2 linked regions of the Actinoplanes lobatus genome follow. The protein of the gene in region 2 interacts with the protein of the main gene of each other region in a pairwise test. Links are inferred from orthologs where the notes say so. Each region holds a gene or a part of one and is shown on either strand. Other genes may lie near its edges.

Evidence for each region.
Region 1: the proteins of aceE (region 2) and nth interact in binary tests that used the Escherichia coli proteins (3 or more experiments, as listed by UniProt). The link is inferred for Actinoplanes lobatus from one-to-one orthologs.

The regions. Positions count from the first base shown.
Region 1 is NZ_JACHNC010000001.1:1,878,338-1,881,292, forward strand. The notes cover bases 196-2,921. They hold nth (endonuclease III), read right to left. Parts: upstream 2,102-2,921; coding sequence 1,289-2,101; downstream 196-1,288. Other genes in these bases: BJ964_RS08465 (NUDIX hydrolase), read right to left, coding at 196-744; BJ964_RS08470 (TlpA family protein disulfide reductase), read right to left, coding at 741-1,292; BJ964_RS08480 (CapA family protein), read right to left, coding at 2,120-2,921. Also shown: BJ964_RS08460 (MarP family serine protease), read right to left, coding at 1-2; more of BJ964_RS08465, read right to left, coding at 31-195; more of BJ964_RS08480, read right to left, coding at 2,922-2,955. UniProt on the Escherichia coli protein: DNA repair enzyme that has both DNA N-glycosylase activity and AP-lyase activity. The DNA N-glycosylase activity releases various damaged pyrimidines from DNA by cleaving the N-glycosidic bond, leaving an AP (apurinic/apyrimidinic) site.
Region 2 is NZ_JACHNC010000001.1:3,641,271-3,644,779, reverse strand. The notes cover bases 21-3,300. They hold aceE (pyruvate dehydrogenase (acetyl-transferring), homodimeric type), read left to right. Parts: upstream 21-361; coding sequence 362-3,100; downstream 3,101-3,300. Other genes in these bases: gltX (glutamate--tRNA ligase), read left to right, coding at 3,178-3,300; BJ964_RS17175 (secondary thiamine-phosphate synthase enzyme YjbQ), read left to right, coding at 21-192. In the rest of the region: more of BJ964_RS17175, read left to right, coding at 1-20; more of gltX, read left to right, coding at 3,301-3,509. UniProt on the Escherichia coli protein: Component of the pyruvate dehydrogenase (PDH) complex, that catalyzes the overall conversion of pyruvate to acetyl-CoA and CO(2).

The sequences.
Region 1 (2,955 bases), 1.8 Mb from region 2 along the record:
ACTCACTCAGCGTAGAAGTCGGGGTCCATCTCACGGCACCACCTCGTCCGGCGCCCCGCCGCGGGCGGCGGGCACCGGCGCGCTGGCATCCGGTAGCTCGACGACCTGTCCCGGCTCCCACGGGACCGCCCAGCCGGCCATCTCCAACATCGCCGCGATCACTCCCGCCGTGAAACCCCAGACGAGTAGCCCACGGACCTGGAAGGCGGGCCCGATCCAGCCACTCGGATGACGCACCCGGATACGGTTCGCGGGATCGGTGAGTTCACTGATCGGCAGCCGGGCGACATGGGCCACCTCGGCCGGCTGGAGCGGATGCACCGGATGGGGTTTGCGCCACCAGGCGAGCACCGGGGTGACGACGAAGCCGCTGACCGGGATCCACAGCTCGGGCAGCAGCGCCAGCACCTCGGCCGAGGTCGGGTCGAGGCCGACCTCCTCCTGGGCCTCGCGCAGCGCGGTGGCCGGGGCGTGGGCGTCCTCCGGATCGGTGGCGCCGCCCGGGAAGGCCGGCTGCCCGGCGTGGTTGCGCATGGTCGCGGCCCGTTGCAGGACCAGCAGATCGGGGCGGCCGTCGTCGTCCTCGCCGATCAGGACCAGCACGGCGCTGGAGCGCCCGCCCTTCCCGACGGGGCGGCGCAGGGCGGTGAAGTCCTCGGTACGGCATTCGGCGACCCTGGTCAGCAGCGGGTCGAACCATCCGGGCAGTCCGTCCGGCCGGTCCAGCACCTCACCGCGGCTCATCGGGTCACCGTAACGCCGGTATGTTTCTTCATCTGTTCGATCAACTGGTCGACGTCCATGGCGGCTCGGTGCACGTACATCCCCCCGTCGGCATCGATGAAGACGGTCGCGGGCAGTGTGGCCAGCCCGAGTTCGTCCAGGAGCTGTTTCTCCCGGTCGTACAGGGTCGGGAAGTTGACACCGCGGGTGGTGGCGAAGTCGGCGGCGGCGGCCCGGTCGTCGCCGATGTCCACGCCGAGGACGGTGAAGCGGCCGTCGGCGCGGTCGGCGAGGCCCTGGATGACCGGGAGTTCCTCGCGGCAGGGGCCGCACCACGACGCCCAGAGGTTGATCACCGCGGGCCCGCGCAGGTCACGCAGTTTCACTCCCTCGCCGCCGGTGAAGCAGGGGAGCGAGATGTCCGGAATTTCGGTAGCGGCGACACCGGGGCTTTCAAGAGGAGAGCAGGTCGCGAAAGGAGACGGTATATCCGGTTCATCGGGTTCGGTGGCGGCGGTGCAGGCGGACAGCGCCAGGGCGGCGACGATCAACGGGACGAGCCGTCTCACGGCTCCTCCGGAGCCAGGACCGCCACGGCCGGGACCAGGGCCGGATCCACGCCGGCGGCCACCGCCAGCTCACGCGCCCGCGGGCCCTTCAGAAGCCTCGCCGCCGGGGCGGCCTCGGTCGGGCCGGTGCCGAACGACGGGCACATCGCCTTCAGGGTGCAGGCCCCACAAGCCGGGGTACGCGAATGGCACACCCGCCGCCCATGGAAGATCACCCGGTGCGACAGCATCGTCCAGTCGCGCTTCTCGATCAGGTCGGCGACCAGGGACTCGATCTTCACCTCGTCCTGCTCGTCGACCCAGCCGAACCGGTTGGTCAGCCGCCGGAAGTGGGTGTCGACGGTGATGCCGGGGACGCCGAACGCGTTGCCCAGGATCACGTTGGCGGTCTTGCGGCCGATACCGGGCAGCTTCACCAGCTGGTCCAGCTTGCCGGGGATCCGCCCGTCATGGTGCTCCAGCAGAGCCTGGCCGAGCCGGATCAGCGAGTTGGTCTTGGCCCGGAAGAAGCCGGTGGGGCGCAGCAGCGCCTCCATCTGCTCCCGGTCGGCCGCCGCGTAGTCGGCGGCCGAGCGGTAGCGGCGGAACAGCTCCGGGGTGACCTGGTTGACCCGCACGTCGGTGGTCTGCGCGGACAGGATGGTCGCGACGGCCAACTCGAGCGGGTTGGTGAAATCCAGCTCGCAGTGCGCGTCGGGATGGGTCTCGGCGAGCTCGCGTGCCATCTTCCGGGCCCGGCGCTTGCGGCCCAGCGGCGTCTCCCCCGCGAAGCGCGAAAGCACGGCTGTCGCTGCGCGGGGTCGGGTCACCGGTAAAGAGTACGTCGGTCACGCCGGAGGCTTGATGCTCCCGTCCGCGGCGACGACGGCGGCGGTGTCGCCGAAGTCCGCCTCGGACAGCTGGGCCACCAACTTGCGGCTGCGGTCGTCGCCCTTGTTGCGGGACGGCACACCGGCGTCGTTGAGATAGGTGGAGATGAACTTCCCGCCCACGTACTTCCCGTCCCCGGTGAGCGAGACGTGCAGGATGCCGGAGTACTTGAGGTCGCCGTCGCGGGAGAGGGTGCGCCCGCCGCCGGCGAAGTTGCCCAGGCTGTAGGCGATGAGCTTGCCCTTGTAGAACTCCATGCCGCGCAGCACGTGCGGCCCGTGCCCCACCACGAGGTCGGCCCCGGCGTCGATCACGGTCCGGCTGAACTTGACCGGGTTGCCCCGGTTCTCTCCGAAGTAGATCTCGTTACCCGGCTTCACGTGCGCCTTGTCCGTCCCCTCGGCGCCCATGTGCACCTGCACCACGACCAGGTCGGCCCGCTCGTGGGCCTCGGCCACCACGGAGGCGGCGGCGTCCAGGTCGTTCACGTTGTTCGCCCCCGTGTACGGCGAGAAGCCCACCACCGCGACCCGGATCCCCTTGACCTTCACGACGGTGATCTGGTCCTCGGCCCCGGTGTGCTCGAGCCCGGCGCCCTCCAGCGCCTCCACGGTGTTGCGGTAACCCTGGGGGCCGTAGTCCTTGGAGTGGTTGTTGGCCGTGTTGAGCAGCTGGAACCCGGCCTCCTTCAGGTGCCCGGCGTAGGCCGGCGGGGACCGGAAGGCGAAGCAGTTGTCCCGCTTCGGGGTGCCGCACTTGGAGGTGCCGGTGTCGCCGGTGAGCGGCTGCTCCA
Region 2 (3,509 bases):
AGGTGGCAGCACCGGCACGGCTCTCCGGGTCACGGCCGGGACCATGTCCTTCCGGCGTGGATCGCGCCGTACGCCACCCTGCCGGTGATCGACGGCCAGATCGCGCTCGGCACGTGGCAGTCGATCTGCCTGGTCGACCCGAACGGCGACAATCCGTCCCGTCAGGTGCGTTTCTCGTTCGTCAAGGGCTGACGTCCCCGCCGGGTCACAAAGTTACTGGTCAGTACCTGTGTCGAGCATCGCTGAGACGGCCGGTAGGCGTGACGAGTCACACCGTGAGGGGGCAGGATGGAGACCTATTCCGAGCGATTCGCCACCTTGGGTCGCACGGATCCCGTCACTCACACCTAGAGGATTGCCTGTGGCCACGGAGCGCAAGCGCCCGGTGATCAGCGATGGCCTGCCGAGCCAGCTTCCCGACATCGACCCTGAAGAGACCAACGAATGGGTCGAGTCGCTCAACGGAGTCATCGACGAACGAGGCGCGAAAAGAGCCCGTTATGTGATGTTGCGCCTTCTCGAGAAGGCCCGGGAGCGACAGGTCGGCGTTCCGCCACTGACGTCCACCGACTACATCAACACCATCCCGCCGGAGCGTGAGCCCTGGTTCCCCGGCGACGAGTTCGTCGAGCGGCGGATCCGGGCCTACATCCGGTGGAACGCGGCGATGCTGGTGCACCGGGCGCAGCGCCCGGAGATCGGCGTCGGCGGTCACATCTCGACGTACGCGTCGAGCGCCAGCCTCTACGAGGTCGGCATGAACCACTTCTTCCGGGGCAAGGACCACCCGGGCGGTGGCGACCACATCTTCTACCAGGGCCACGCCTCCCCGGGTATGTATGCGCGGGCCTATCTCGAGGGCCGGCTCACCACCCACCAGCTCGACGGTTTCCGGCAGGAGCTGTCGCACCCGGGTGGCGGCCTCCCGTCGTACCCGCATCCGCGCCTCATGCCGAACTTCTGGGAGTTCCCGACGGTCAGCATGGGTCTCGGCCCGCTGAACGCGATCTACCAGGCCCGGTACAACCGCTACCTGCACAACCGCGGCATCAAGGACACCAGCCAGCAGCGCGTCTGGGCGTTCCTCGGCGACGGCGAGATGGACGAGGTCGAGTCGCTCGGCGCGATCGGCCTGGCCGCCCGCGAGGAGCTGGACAACCTCACCTTCGTGGTCAACTGCAACCTCCAGCGCCTCGACGGCCCGGTGCGCGGCAACGGCAAGGTCATCCAGGAGCTGGAGGCCTTCTTCCGCGGCGCCGGATGGAATGTGATCAAGGTGGTCTGGGGCCGCGAGTGGGACGGCCTGCTCGCCGGTGACACCGACGGCGCGCTGGTCAACCTGATGAACGTGACGCCCGACGGCGACTACCAGACCTACAAGGGCGAGTCCGGGGCCTATGTGCGGGAGCACTTCTTCGGCCGCGACCCGCGGACCCGCAAGCTCGTCGACGGCATGACCGACGACGAGATCTGGAACCTGAAGCGCGGCGGGCACGACTACCGCAAGCTGTACGCGGCGTACAAGGCGGCCACCGAGCACACCGGCCAGCCGACCGTGATCCTGGCCAAGACGGTCAAGGGCTGGACGCTCGGGTCGCACTTCGAGGCCCGCAACGCCACCCACCAGATGAAGAAGCTGACCCTGGAGGACCTGAAGGGCTTCCGGGACCGCCTCTACCTCGACATCAGCGACAAGCAGCTCGAGGAGAACCCGTACCTCCCGCCGTACTACCACCCCGGCGAGAAGTCCGACGAGTACCAGTACATGATCGAGCGCCGCCGTGAGCTGGGCGGGTCGATCCCGACCCGGCGGACCAAGGCGAAGTCGCTGGCGATCCCGGAGTCGAAGGCGTTCAGCGGCCTCAAGGGCGGCAGCGGCAAGCAGAAGATCGCCACCACGATGGCGTTCGTCCGCCTGCTCAAGGACCTCATGCGGGACAAGGAGTTCGGGGCCCGCTGGGTGCCGATCATCCCGGACGAGGCCCGGACCTTCGGCATGGACTCGCTCTTCCCGACCAAGAAGATCTACTCGCCGCACGGCCAGACCTACACCTCCGTGGACCGGGAGCTGTTCCTGTCCTACAAGGAGTCGACGGACGGCCAGATCCTGCACGAGGGCATCAACGAGGCGGGCTCCACGGCGAGCTTCATCGCGGCCGGCACGTCGTACGCGACGCACGACGAGCCGATGATCCCGCTGTACATCTTCTATTCGATGTTCGGGTTCCAGCGCACCGCCGACGAGCTGTGGGCGGCCGCCGACCAGATGACCCGCGGCTTCCTGCTCGGCGCCACCGCCGGCCGGACCACGCTCAACGGTGAGGGCCTCCAGCACGAGGACGGGCACTCGCTGCTGATCGCGGCGACCAACCCGGCCGTGGTGGCCTACGACCCCGCGTTCGGGTTCGAGATCGCCCACATCATGGAGCACGGCCTGCACCGCATGTACGGCGAGAAGCAGGAGAACATCTTCTACTACCTCACCATCTACAACGAGCCGGCGATCCAGCCCGCCGAACCCGCCGGCCTCGACACCGAGGGCCTGCTCAAGGGCATCTACCGGTTCAACGAGAGCTCGCTCGAGGACGGCCCGAAGGCGCAGCTGCTCGCCTCCGGCACCGGCATGCGGTGGGCACTCAAGGCTCAGGAGCTGCTCGCCCAGGACTGGGGGGTGAGCGCCGACGTCTGGTCGGTCACCTCCTGGACCGAGCTGCGCCGCGACGCCATCGAGGCCGAGGAGCACAACCTGCTGCACCCGGGCGACACCCCGCGCAAGCCGTACATCCAGCAGAAGCTGGAGGCGACCGAGGGTCCGTCGGTGGCGGTCAGCGACTGGATGCGGGCGGTGCCCGACCTGATCGCCCGCTGGGTGCCGAACGGCTACACCTCGCTGGGCACCGACGGGTTCGGCATGAGCGACACCCGGCACGCCCTGCGCCGCCATTTCCACGTGGACGGCGAGTCGGTCACCGTGGCGACGCTGCGCGAGCTGGCGCTGCGTGGCCTGGTGCCGGCGCACGTTCCGGCCGAGGCGGCCAAGAAGTACGCGATCGACGACGTCAACGCGGCTCCGGTCGGCGAGACCGGCGGCGACTCCTAAGAGGGCCGGGCCCGCGTTCGGCTCCGAGCGCGGGCCCTTCCCCGTAACTCACTCGTCCACGTCGGTAGTCTGGGGCGGTGACTGTTCGCGTACGCTTCGCTCCCTCTCCGACCGGCATGTTCCACGTGGGCGGCGCCCGCACCGCGCTGCAGAACTGGATCTACGCCCAGCAGCACGGCGGTGTCTTCGTGCTCCGGATCGAGGACACCGACGCAGCCCGTAACCGGCCCGAGTGGACCGAGGGCATCATCTCGGCGCTCGACTGGATCGGCATCGAACGCGGGGCGTACGAGGGTCCCCACTTCCAGTCCTCCTACGCGGCCGATCACACCGCCGCCGCCACCCGGCTGTACGGCGAGGGCCGGGCGTACTACTGCGACTGCACCCGCGACGACGTGGTGGCCCGCTC